Regions from separate parts of the Halobacillus sp. AWM4_238 genome, predicted to be linked through region 3. Evidence: riboswitches for the same ligand, from Rfam matches in the RefSeq annotation. Region 3 holds a riboswitch; each other region holds the start of a gene.
What was found. A riboswitch is a leader RNA that binds a small molecule or an ion and turns the genes downstream of it on or off. The one in region 3 is predicted to bind cobalamin.
Positions count from the first base shown of each region.

Region 1: linked by a shared signal. The riboswitch ahead of ACXACN_RS16600 (acyl-CoA thioesterase) and the one ahead of ACXACN_RS05920 (DUF4430 domain-containing protein) in region 3 are both predicted to bind cobalamin.
Region 2: linked by a shared signal. The riboswitch ahead of ACXACN_RS16740 (ribonucleoside-diphosphate reductase subunit alpha) and the one ahead of ACXACN_RS05920 (DUF4430 domain-containing protein) in region 3 are both predicted to bind cobalamin.

Region 1 covers NZ_JBSWSY010000002.1:3,328,000-3,332,306, reverse strand. The annotation lists gene ACXACN_RS16615 (type 1 glutamine amidotransferase domain-containing protein) at 1-38, shown strand, start outside; gene ACXACN_RS16610 (acyl-CoA dehydrogenase family protein) at 75-1,241, opposite strand; gene ACXACN_RS16605 (dimethylarginine dimethylaminohydrolase family protein) at 1,632-2,501, shown strand; gene ACXACN_RS16600 (acyl-CoA thioesterase) at 2,548-3,018, opposite strand; cobalamin riboswitch at 3,156-3,336, opposite strand; purine riboswitch at 3,467-3,568, shown strand; gene ACXACN_RS16595 (xanthine phosphoribosyltransferase) at 3,808-4,307, shown strand, end outside.
Region 2 covers NZ_JBSWSY010000002.1:3,358,428-3,362,734, reverse strand. The annotation lists gene ACXACN_RS16750 (alpha/beta fold hydrolase) at 1-766, shown strand, start outside; gene ACXACN_RS16745 (class I SAM-dependent methyltransferase) at 883-1,503, opposite strand; cobalamin riboswitch at 1,735-1,908, shown strand; gene ACXACN_RS16740 (ribonucleoside-diphosphate reductase subunit alpha) at 2,053-4,266, shown strand; gene ACXACN_RS16735 (ribonucleotide-diphosphate reductase subunit beta) at 4,284-4,307, shown strand, end outside.
Region 3 covers NZ_JBSWSY010000002.1:1,153,296-1,157,602, reverse strand. The annotation lists gene ACXACN_RS05925 (ATP-binding protein) at 1-1,282, shown strand, start outside; cobalamin riboswitch at 1,328-1,509, shown strand; gene ACXACN_RS05920 (DUF4430 domain-containing protein) at 1,724-2,125, shown strand; gene ACXACN_RS05915 (ECF transporter S component) at 2,132-2,644, shown strand; gene sigX (RNA polymerase sigma factor SigX) at 3,382-3,924, shown strand; gene ACXACN_RS05905 (hypothetical protein) at 3,911-4,307, shown strand, end outside.

The sequences.
Region 1 (4,307 bases), 2.2 Mb from region 3:
ACGCTAAAGCATTCGCAGACTTACTCGCAGATCAATAATAAACGAAAACCAGAGCGTTAAACGCTCTGGTTTTTTTATTCTTCTTCCGCAATCGCTTGCTTAGCAAGCATCGAAACAACCGCATCATCCATTGGAGGGTTATGCAAACCTGCCCGTACATCACGGTAATATTTTTCAAAAGCATAGGTTTTCGATAGACCCCGACCACCCGCAATACGCATCGCTAGATCGACGACTTCATTTGCTGTATTCGTGACAGCGAGCTTGACGGCAGCAAGCTCTGCCCCCATATACTCCCGTTGCTCCGGTTCTTCATCCCATTTTCCAGCAATGGAATATAAGAAAGAGTGGGCTTGGAGCAGCTTCCACTCCATTTCCCCTATCTTATCTTGAATGTGAGCGACCTCAGATATAGGCGTATCCAGACTATTCGGTTGAAAGTCCTTTGCAAAAGCAATGGCATCATTGCGAGCGGCCACAGCAATTCCTAAATAACAGGCAGGAATATGCAACAGCCATCCTTTGGCCGAAGGTTTACTTCCCTTCTTCAATTCAACAAGATCGGATTCTTGAAGCTCTACGTCTTCCATCACAAGGTCATCACTTGCCGTCCCTCTCATCCCGAGTGTGTCCCATGTTTTATCAACAGATACCCCTGGCTGATGACGGTCAATTAAAAACCAACCGACGGTATCCTGGTCTTCTACATAGGCAGAAACAATATAATAATCCAAATGCTCAGCCATAGAAGTAAATGACTTTCTTCCATTTAAAATGTATTGATCTCCACGACGAGTCGCTTTGGTTTCCGGTATCCCTCCACGCGTCGGACTCCCGGTTGCAGGCTCAGTAGCTGCTCTATTTACCACTTTTTGCTCGGAAACCACTTCATTCACAAGGCGATCATACGACTCTTTGTCCCATAATTGTTCCTGAGCAAGTTCCATCATGATCCCCATGTGCCATCCGATTGATAATGCGACCGCTCCATCACCTTCCGCAATTTTTTCCTGCATGAGTAAGAATTCATATAAAGATAATCCGTCCCCACCCTCAGATTTCGGTAAAGACATCGATGGGTATTTCACTTCTTTGATCACTTTTAGTGTTTCATAAGAGAAAGATGCGTCACGATCCGTTTCTTCCCTATGGCTGCGAGCCTCTGCAGCAATGCGATCTGCTTTTTCAAACAATTCCTGCTGTCGATCGTTTTTTATCAAACGTTCCCATACACCTGCCAAATTCACCACTCCCGATTCCTAATTATAATTAAATCATACCTGACAACTCGGGATGAAGCCAATGCCATGCTTGTCTCAATCATTCCCTTACAACATACCCTATGTACAAAAAATCATTCTGTATCAGCAAAAGTCTCTCCACATCCGAATTTTGTCCATAACGCCCATTTCCCCAAATTTTCTCACGACATTTCCCGGGAAATGTCGAAACATAACGATGGTTCCCATGAGAGACTTGAAAAATGCCTGCTCTCTATACCTCACCTATTCATTCAGGTTTCATGTATGGTAAACGATACAATGGGATCGCTCTTCTTACATGGAAATTCTTGTTTGATTATCGAATAGCTGGGGAAGAAAAGGGATATGAACAAAAGGAGGATAAGAAACATGGTCGGAATAGTTTCCGAAAACACTGTTCAATGTGACACTGAATATACAAAGCTATATAAAGTGGTGGTCGCCAAACCTTCTTACATGAAAATCACGGATGTTATTAACGAAACTCAAAAACATTACAAAAAGGAGAACATAGATGTCCATTTAGCTCTTCAGCAACACGAACATTTCATAAAAATGCTGGAAGAACACAAGGTTGAAGTTATAAACCTTTCAAATCACCCCGAATTCCATGAACAAGTGTTCACGCGAGATATTGGATTCACCATTCATGATCGCCTGTTTATCAGCTCCATGAGCGAGAAGGTACGGAAAGAAGAAACAGAAGTCCTTCGAAATTGGGCAGGAGAGAATGACGTACACCTTGAAAAGCCATTCTCTTCATCCATCGAAGGGGGAGATATTCTTGTAGATGGGGCCACGGTTTGGGTCGGAGAAACAGAAAGGACGTCAAAAAAAGCGATTCATGAACTTCAATCACGCCTTCCCGATCATCAGGTCATACCTGTCCCTCTGAGGAAAGACATTCTCCATCTGGACTGCGTATTTAACATAATAGATGAATCAACTGTGATTCTGTATCCTCCTGCTTTAAAAAGAAAAAGCCTGGAAGCTATCGCTACGCGTTACAATATAATTGAAGTTACTGAAAAAGAGCAGTTCACAATGGGACCGAACGTTCTTTCCATAGGAAGCCGTAACGTGATCAGTTTGCCTCACAACGAGCAGCTAAACACACAGTTAATAGAAAAAGGATTTCATGTCATTCCCGTCAATCTCTCAGAAATCATTAAATCCGGTGGATCCTTCCGCTGCTGTACATTGCCGATAAAAAGAAAGGAAAAAGAAACCCCACTTTAAAAAAGTAGGGTTTCTTGGTGATTCATTTATTTTGATCATGGACCAGTCATCTAAGCGCAGGCCTGTTTTTTCGGTGTGCTCTCCTGAATGGAGCCGTATCATATAAACGTATTTCTTCTTCTGTCTCAGGTAAGATGGGAGGCACCGGTTTTGGTTTTCCTTCAACATCGACGGCGACCATCGTTAAAAATGATTCTGTCGTCATCACTTGGCGTCCTTTCAGCAAATCATCAGCAAAGACTTTCACATACACTTCCATTGATGTTCGTCCTGTACTCGTCACAGAAGCTTCCAAGGTCAAAGCGTCCCCTACCTTTGCAGAAGATAAAAAATCCACAGAGTCAATCGAAGCGGTGACAACCACACAGTTTGAATGCTTCATTGCGGTTAGTGCCGCAATCTCGTCAATATACGAGAGAACTTTGCCTCCGAAAATGGTATCCAGATGATTTGTGTCCGGTGGTAGTACTAATCTTGTTTGAGTCATGCGAGAATAATGGACAGGTAAAGATTCCATGAATGGGTTCCTCCTTTTAAAAAGTGACTAGCCCTCAAAGAGAGATACGAAGATAACCGATCTCCTTCGATTCATGGAACCGCAAAAAGCTCTTGATGAATCCAATACACGTAACATCCTCCTATCTCCCGTAGGAATTCATGTTCTTCCTCATGGCAGGTCTCCTGGCTCAGGTTCATCAGCGCATAGTCCTTCCCATTTGTGAGACAGTGGATCATCTATGCACCTCCCCATTACAGTGGCGGGACCGCGTTGGCTTTTCACCAAACTTCCCTTTTCAGCTTCAATGACGAAGCCACCATAAGGCGATCAATTTTTCAAAAAAATCTTTCTCTCAACCACTATCTCCCAAAGCTCCTCCCTTGTCAACACGAACAAAAACCTAACGATCGGCTAATAAATTCCATAATAAGGGTTGATTACGAACAATAAACTGTTATACTGTTCATATCATTCGAATATAAGTTTTCATATAATCGCGGGGATAGGGCCTGCAAGTTTCTACCGGTTTACCGTAAATGAACCGACTATGAAAAGCAGTACAAGACACCGGGGCATTTACGTCCACGGTTTTATTGTTGTTGTCTTCGTCATGCACGAAAAGACTTGCTTTCCATAGTGGAAACAAGCTTTTCGTGCTTTTTTATTTTCAAGTTTCCTTATGTTTCGCTCATTGGACAGAGTTTTGAAAAGATCCAATAAAACCACTCACATAAGGATTGAAATAAAATCATCACTGCAAGAGCTTCCATGGAAAAGCGGTACACAAAAAAGAAAGGTGTGTTGGATATGGAACAGTTGAAAAAGAAAATCATGGATGAGGGAAAAGTTTTATCTCCTTCTATCATTAAAGTGGATGCGTTTCTGAATCATCAAATAGACCCCGTGCTCATGAAAGAAATCGGCGAAGAGTTTGCGAGACGTTTCAAAGATACGGGGGTTACAAAAGTGCTGACCTTAGAATCCTCAGGGATCGCACCCGCTCAAATGACAGCACTCAGTCTTGGTGTTCCCATGGTTTTTGGAAGGAAGAAAAAATCCTTAACCATGAAGGACCACCTTTACACATCAAAGGTACATTCTTTTACAAAGCAGGAAACCAATGAAATTTCCATTTCCAAAGACTTCTTAACTGAGGATGACCACGTCTTGATTCTTGATGATTTTCTAGCCAATGGACAAGCAGCAAAAGGGCTGATCAACATTGCTGAACAAGCAGGAGCTTCCCTTTCCGGCGTGGCTATTGTCATTGAGAAAGGGTTTCAAGACGGTGGACGCCTATTAAGACG
Region 2 (4,307 bases), 2.2 Mb from region 3:
GGGAAGTTCAGAACCCGTGGATCGTGAAGACCTTGTCCCCACTTTGTTCGTCCATGGCTTTAAAGGTGGACCACGCAGCTTTGAAACGATGATGGACCGGATGCAGAATCTCCAATGGGGACAGAAACATATGACGGTTTATGTTTCCAGTCGAGGACATGTCACCATTCGTGGCGATTTTGCAGACACGCACAACCCCTTTATTCAAGTGCTGTTTGAGAACAACCGCGCAAGTGTCTATAACCAAACGCACTGGCTTTCTGAAATCATGCGGCGTTTAAAGGCCGATTACAATATCCAACAAGTAAACCTCGTCGGCCATTCAATGGGAGGTCTAGCATCGGTCAATTACTTGCTGAGTGACCACCAGTACTCTGTGCCTCGAGTAGAGAATTTGTCCGTAATCGCAAGCCCTTTTGAAGGCATCGAGAAAGAAGGCTACTTCGCATCCAACTACGGAGCAGCAACGACTGACTTGCGACCGGACTCTGAAGCTTTAAAGCAGATGGTAAAGAACAAAGATCAGTTTCCAAATGATGTGGATGTATTCGCCATTGCTGGGGTCATTAACGTCGATGATCTTGAAGACGAGCATTGGGACGGCCTTGTCCACGCATCCAGTGTGAGTGGATTAAAAGAAATCGTCCCCTTTGGGCAGTATGAAGAAAAACGCCTCTACAACCCATTAGCCACACATTCAGGCCTCCACGAACTTGAAGAAGTCGACCAACTACTGAGAGAATTCCTGTGGAAGGATGGAGATTAACAAGGTGCAGACCAGGTCATACATTTTTTTACATTCATGTACGGAACTGGCGGACCAGGTCATACAAATATTCCCAAACAAAAAAGCACCCGCTTTTCGGGTGCTTTTTTTGATGTCTATTGCTTTTCAAAGATGAAGATCCACATAAAGGTTAAAGCTTGCTTTAATTCTTCATCCAGTTCAGCGATGTGGTGGTCTTCCACTCCACGCTTGTACACTCCTTGACCTTCTACATAGGTCCAGCTGGTTTCCTCTGCCATTTTTTGAAGTTCCCATGGCATCATCGTGTTGCAAATGACTTCTTCTCCGTATACCCTGCGGTAACTATTGATGCGTGGCATCGCTGTAGGTCCGAGTAATCCGATACATAACCGGCCTCCCGGCTTTAAGATCCGCTTCATTTCTTCCAGGCCTTTGTACGGAACCTCTGTCCACTCTAGTGAATTAATTGCCATCGCTGCATCAAAAGAGTCTCCCTCAAACGGCAGGTTTGTCAGATCTCCTTGAACAAATGAGATTCTTTCATCGTTCACTCGCTTGTTCGCACGCGTCACCATGTCCTCTGACAAATCGAGTCCTGTAACGTCAAAGCCCTCCTTGTAAAGCAAGTACGACCCATATCCATCACCGCATCCAAGATCAGCAACCTTCCCTCTCGTTATGTGTTTGGTCAAAAAAGGAACAATGCTGCTCCTGCTCCCGTCGTCCCACATCTCCCGACTTTTGGAATTCCACATTTCTGCACGATCGTTCCATTGTTTTTCCGCTTCCTTATGCCAATTAAATGTTTGAGCCACACCATCATCCCTTTCGAAAATATTTCCTATCCCCCATTATAGCGGATCATGAAAGAGAAGATAGCTCTATTCTTGTCGATGATCAATAAAAAAAGAGTTGCATGATTTCTTCTTCAGCGTTATGATGTAAACACAATATAAGCTAAACAAAATTAAAAAACACACTATATATAGTATCTACGAACAGAAGATGCCACTAGGCTTAATAGGGAATCCGGTTAAAATCCGGAGCTGCCCCCGCAACTGTCGCCACTCGCGAAATGGACATTCCACTGTGCTCAGCACGGGAAGGACCAGAGTAAGATCGAGTGCCAGCCAGGAGACCTGTCTTCGTTCGTCGCAGTTTCAACTTCTTCGGGGATTGAGAAGATGAAGCGATGGAACGAAGACTCTCATGTCTTCTCTTCGTTTCATGGTTTCATCCGCTCAATTTCTGTTGAGCGGATTTTTTATTTTTCTAAACCCTCACTTTTAAGGAGTGAAAAGAGAATGGAAACCATAACAAAAAACAGCTCATGGCAGGAGAGCATACAACAATTGAAAGCAGAGTTCCCCCATTTACATGTGCAGCAACTGATCGATAAATCACCGACCCTTAAGAATGATAAACACGCATTCATTCTGGAATGTCTGTCAGAAATCGATGAAACCAGTCCAGACTGGACGTATATAGCAAGCCGCATCCACCTCGAAGACCTGTACGAAACGTCTGCACACCATCGATCTACAACTGGCCCTTATGAGAACTTTCATGAGCTGATACAAACATTAATTGAAAAAAACATTTACTCCAAGAATCTTCTTACATACTACACGAAACAAGAAATAGACGAATTGGAAGCTTCCATCGTACCTGAACGCGACCATCTCTTCACATACATTGGCTTGAAAACGTTAAGTGACCGCTATCTTGCGAAAAGCAAAACGAAAGAAGTTTATGAACTTCCTCAAGAGCGTTTCATGATCATCGCCATGGTATTAATGGCGGAAGAAAAAGCATCCAAACGCCTTCCTCTAGTCAAAGAAGCATATTGGGCGCTGAGTCATTTGTACATGACTGTCGCTACTCCTACCCTCGCCAATGCTGGTAAACGATATGGGCAGCTGAGTTCCTGCTTCATTGACACAGTCGATGATTCCTTACAGTCCATCTATGACAGCAACACCGATATCGCCAACCTGAGCAAGCACGGAGGGGGCATCGGGGTTTACTTAGGTAAAATCAGAAGCCGTGGAAGTGACATCCGCGGATTTAAAGGGGTTTCTTCAGGGATCCTCCCATGGATGAAACAGCTCAACAACACGGCGGTCAGTGTGGATCAACTTGGTCAGCGCCAAGGGGCAGTCGCTGTCTATTTAGACGTATGGCACAAAGATATCTTTCCTTTTCTCGATAGCCGCTTAAATAACGGGGACGAACGCCAGCGAACCCATGACCTATTTACAGGAGTATCTATCCCCGACCTTTTTATGGAGGCGGTCGAAAACCGCGAGGACTGGTACTTGTTCGATCCTCATGAAGTCCGCAGCATCATGGGTTACTCGCTGGAAGACCATTATGATGAAAAAAAGGGGTCCGGGTCCTTCCGAGAAAAATATGCGGCATGTGTCGCCCATCCAGACCTTTCTAAAGAAAAAGTGCCCGCGATCGAAATTATGAAGCGCATCATGATCGGTCAACTTGAAACAGGTACGCCATATATGTTCTACAGGGATGAAGTCAACCGCATGAACCCGAACAACCACACGGGTATGGTTTATTGCAGCAATCTGTGTACTGAAATTACTCAAAATCAGAAACCGACCATTCAGGATGAACAATACGTCGAAGATGGCAAAATCGTCACCGTCAAGACACCAGGAGATTTCGTTGTCTGCAACCTGTCGAGCATCAATCTCGGACGTGCCGTTACGAACGGAGTTTTGAAGCGCTTGATTTCCATTCAAGTTCGTATGCTCGATAACGTCATCGACCGGAATACCCTACCTGTTTTACAGGCCCAACTCACCAACCAATCCTATCGTGGTGTTGGACTCGGAACGTTCGGATGGGCCCACCTTCTTGCTAAGAAGAAAATAGATTGGGAATCACAGGAAGCGCTCGACTATACAAAGGAAGTATATGAAGCCGTCGCTTATCATGCCATAGAGGCAAGTTCGGAGTTGGCTCGAGAAAAAGGAAGCTACCCTCAATTCGAAGGATCAGATTGGCAGACGGGAGAATTTTTCATTAAACGAACGCTTGACCAAGATGGCACATGGAACTGGAAAGCCTTACAGGACAAGGTATCCAAGGACGGAATGAGAAATGGATACTTGATGGCGGTGGCACCAAACTCAAGCACCTCTCTCATTGCAGGAAGTACAGCCAGTATCGATCCGATTTTCAAAAAGTTTTATTCAGAAGAGAAAAAAGATTACAAGATTCCTGTCACGGCGCCTGATTTAACTCATGAAACCTATGGGTACTATCCATCCGCCTACGATGTCGACCAACATGCAAGCATCAGGCAGAACAGCATCAGGCAGAAGTATGTGGATCAATCTGTCTCGTTTAATCTTTATGTAAGAAATAACATCCAGGCGAAAGAACTGTTGGATTTGCACTTGTCCGCATGGAAACACGGTTTGAAGACGACCTATTATACCCGCTCAACATCCAGTCAGGGAGAATTCGATGATTGTGAAGTCTGTTCATCATAAAAAGGAGGAAGTCTACCATGACAGCATCGATACAAAAAAGA
Region 3 (4,307 bases):
AATCATATTCTTAGGAGCGGGGATTGCCATCGTATTGACGACCATCTTCGCCTTTTTCCTCTCGACGCGAATCACAGCTCCTTTAATTAAAATGAGAGAAGGGGCTCTGGAGCTTGCCAAGGGAGAGTTTAACACGAAGATTCCCATTCGTACCCATGATGAAATCGGTGAATTGGCGATGGCCTTCAACCGGATGGGGCGCGAATTAAAGTTCCATATCAATGCATTGAATCAGGAAAAAGAACAACTTTCAGGAATTTTGAGATCGATGGCCGATGGCGTCATTACATTTAACCGTCAAGGACATGTGCTCGTCTCGAATCCTCCTGCACAGCAATATTTAGAAGCTTATGAGTTTGAAAAAAGCGGTTCATCGAGTTCTTCTGACGAACCATTACTTCCAGAACCGCTGAGAGAATTGTTTGACAATGTCATCACAGATGAGAATGAATCAATGATCGAGATGACATTGCAGGGCAGATCCTGGGTCATCATTATGACTCCTTTATATGATAAAGAAAAAGTACGTGGAGCCGTCGCTGTTCTTAGGGATATGACGGAAGAAAGACGCTTGAACAAGCTCCGCAAAGACTTCATTGCCAATGTCTCTCATGAACTGCGAACTCCTATCTCTATGCTCCAGGGGTATAGTGAAGCAATCGTGGATGATATTGCCGAGTCAAAAGAGGATAAAAACGAACTCGCACAAATCATTCATGACGAATCATTGCGGATTGGTCGTTTAGTTAATGAGCTGTTGGATCTCGCACGGATGGAAGCGGGGCACATTCAACTGAACGAAGAATCCGTTGAAATTGAACCCTATTTGAACAGGATCATTCGTAAGTTCAGTGGGATCGCCAACGAAAAGTCCGTAGACCTTCAATTGAAAATAGTAGGGGAGTTCGGAAACCTGAATTTCGATCCGGACCGTATTGAGCAGGTTTTTACCAATTTGATTGATAATGCCATTCGTCATTCCGACCCTGGCAGTGAGGTGCAGGTGATTCTTGAAAAAGATGAGAAGGAATGGATGGCAAGTGTCAAAGACTCCGGATATGGAATCGCCGAGGAAGACCTTCCATTTGTATTTGAGCGTTTCTATAAAGCTGATAAATCAAGAAAACGTGAAAATAAAAACTATAAAAAAGGCACAGGTTTAGGGCTTGCGATCGCGAAAAATATCATAGATGCTCATGAAGGAACCATCAGTGCCCATAGCAAGTTGAAAGAAGGGACAACCTTCACGTTTAAGATTCCTTTTTCTCATAAGGAAAAATAATGTTGCTATTTTCGGAATATTATTGTAATCTAGTTTATGGAAACTTCATATGAAGAGGATTCGGGTGTCTGAATAAGACTTGATAGGGAATCTGGTGCGAAACCAGAACTGTCCTCGCAACTGTAAGTGTAGACGAAAAGGAAATTCCACTGTGCCGTTGGGTATGGGAAGGATCCTGATTAGGATGACGCACAAGTCAGTAGACCTGCCTGATCCAATGTTTCAAAGCTTCGGGGATTGAGCATTTGAGACAACCGATCGGTATGACGTGAAACGTAGATCTTATCCTTTCGTTTGTCCAAAGCTTACCCTTTTAGAAGGGTAAGCTTTTTTTTGTGATAAGAATATGTTTCCTCTGAATGTTTACATACAAGTCATTTGGTTGTCTTCACTCTCCTCTCCTCCTGGCCACGGAACACAAAGAAAAAGGGAGAGATGGTAATGAAAAAGTGGTATTCCGTTTTAACAGCTATGATTCTGGCCGTTGTTGTGCTGGCAGGATGTGGCACACAAGAGTCTAAGGAAACATCGGCAACTCAGGAAGAACAAGTACAAGAAGTCACGGTGCAAGTCCAGCTATCTAAAAACGATGGCGAAGAAATGATGGCAGAAGATGAAATCACGGTAGAAAAAGGAACCACCCTCATGGAAGTTATGGAAGATAACTATGAAGTGGAACAGTCCGAAGGGTTCATTAACAGCATTGAAGGAATTGCTGGGAACCAAGAAGAAAAAATGGCTTGGATGTATACCATTAACGGAGATGAAGCCATGGTCGGAGCCAATGAGTACGAAGTAGAGGATGGAGACGAAATCGTTTTTGATTATCAATCTTGGGAATGATCAACCATGAACACGTACAAACTCACACTGATCGCCATGCTTGCATCCCTGGCCGTTGCGGGAAGGATGGCCTTGGCTCATTTACCCAATATCCAGCCAGTGACAGCGATCATTATTATTGCAGGGTTTTGGCTGGGGCCTAGTGCAGGGATTCTTATTGCACTGCTCACGACCTTTGTGTCCAATGTGATATTGGGGATGGGGATATGGACCATTTGGCAGATCATCGCCTGGTCAATCATAGGAATCCTAGCAGGTTTGCTCGGGAAATACTGGTCCAAAATGCCATTCTGGGGTCTTGCGATCTATGGATTTATCAGCGGGCTCTTCTTCGGAGTCATTCTTTCTCTGACTATGAGAGCAGCGGGACAACCATTCTGGGCGTATTACCTGGCAGGTCTCCCGATGGATATCAATCACGCGATTTCGAATACCGTGTTCATATTGGCTTTATCTCCAATTCTCGGAACACTTTTCCAACGCTACGAAAAAAGGAACGCCATATCAAAAGTCACTTAGCTACCCAACCAAGGGTAGCTTTTTTGTGCTCTTACCCCTTATGTTTATTGAAGATTATGGCAGAATTCTGTAAGTCTCGATTTCGAGACTTTTCGGGGTTCGTTTGCCGTGGGAGGCGTCAGGGGTGGCTGGGAAGCAACTCGCTTTCCTACGGGGATGACGGCAAGCCTCCTCGGACTCCGTCCTGTGGGGTCTCGCCAGCCAATCCATTCCCGTGGGAGTCTCGCAGCTTCCCAACCACCCCATTCGTTATAGGGAAAACGAACCCACGTACACGAGTGGAGCGTCTTCCATTATCACTGCTTACCAGTTGTCAAAGCGCTTCATAGCAAGCGTTATAGTACAGATGACTGCTTGTTTGTAGTTGGATTCACGAACTTCCATTACTCTGGAAAGTTGCTTGTACTGAAAGTCGTTTCGAGATACTTATATGGCAAGGGGCGGAGGGGAATGGCGAGACTCCTGCGGGAAAAAAGTGCAGGGTGAGACCCCACAGGACGCAGTCCGAGGAGGCTCACCGCGCTCCCGCGGAAAGCGAGTCATTCCCCGCAGCCCTATCCACTCAACAAACGTCTCGAAACTGAGTCTTCAAGAAAAAGGAGCTTTAGTTGGAGTAGGGATGGAGGTGATTTTCTTTTAAAAACGCGGTTCCTTTTTCTTTTTTTGCATATTAAGATAAGAAGTGTAACTTTCTTCATACATAAACGACTATTAAAGTGACCCAGGAGGTACCACCATTGCGAACGTTCTTTGATGAACTATACGATAACTACCACCATGACCTGTTTCAGTTTCTCATCTATATGGTCAAGGACAGAAGTCTTGCCGAAGACTTGGTTCAGGATGTGTATGTGAGGGTCATGAATTCATATGAATCATTCAGCGGAAGAAGCTCTGAGAAAACATGGTTGTTTTCCATAGCCAGGCACGTAGCCATTGATCATTTCCGCAAACAAAAAAGAAAAAGAAACCGGATCATGGAGTTCTTTGATTGGACGGAAAAAGGAGAACAAATCAAAGACCGAGATAAGATGCCTGAAGAAATTGCAGTGCAGAACGATGAGATCCAACAAGTGTACCAAGCGTTGGACAAATGTACGATCGATCAGCGTAGTGTGTTGATTTTTCGTTTTATACAAGGCATGTCGATTAAAGAAACAGCAGAAGTTTTACGTTGGAGTGAGAGTAAAGTGAAGACGACTCAACATCGAGCTATGAAAGCTCTGAAGGCGATTCTTGAAGAAATGGATGAAGGGAGGGGAGACCGTGAAGAAGCGTAATGACGAAGACATCAAAAAAGCATTAGGAAAACTGCCTTCTATGGAAGACCACCAATCAAAAGAGATGCTCTATCAAAAGGTTTCATCGCGGGTAAATACACCGAAAAGGAAAGCGGCTCCCTGGCTGTTCCCTGGAATTGCTACCCTTGCTGTTTTAGTGGTGCTTGCGGTATTCATCCCTGTTTTATTGAGTAACAATGGAATGATGACTGTGGAAGATTCCACTGATCGTATGAACGAGAATGCAGAATCTTCCACAGCGACTGAAGAAACGTCTCCTTCTTTTGATTCATTCATCTCAGAGAGTGAAGAAGAACAATCTGAACTAAAGGAATCCCAACCTTCTCCTGAGGAAGGAAGGCCTGCTCCTGAAGAAAAAGAAG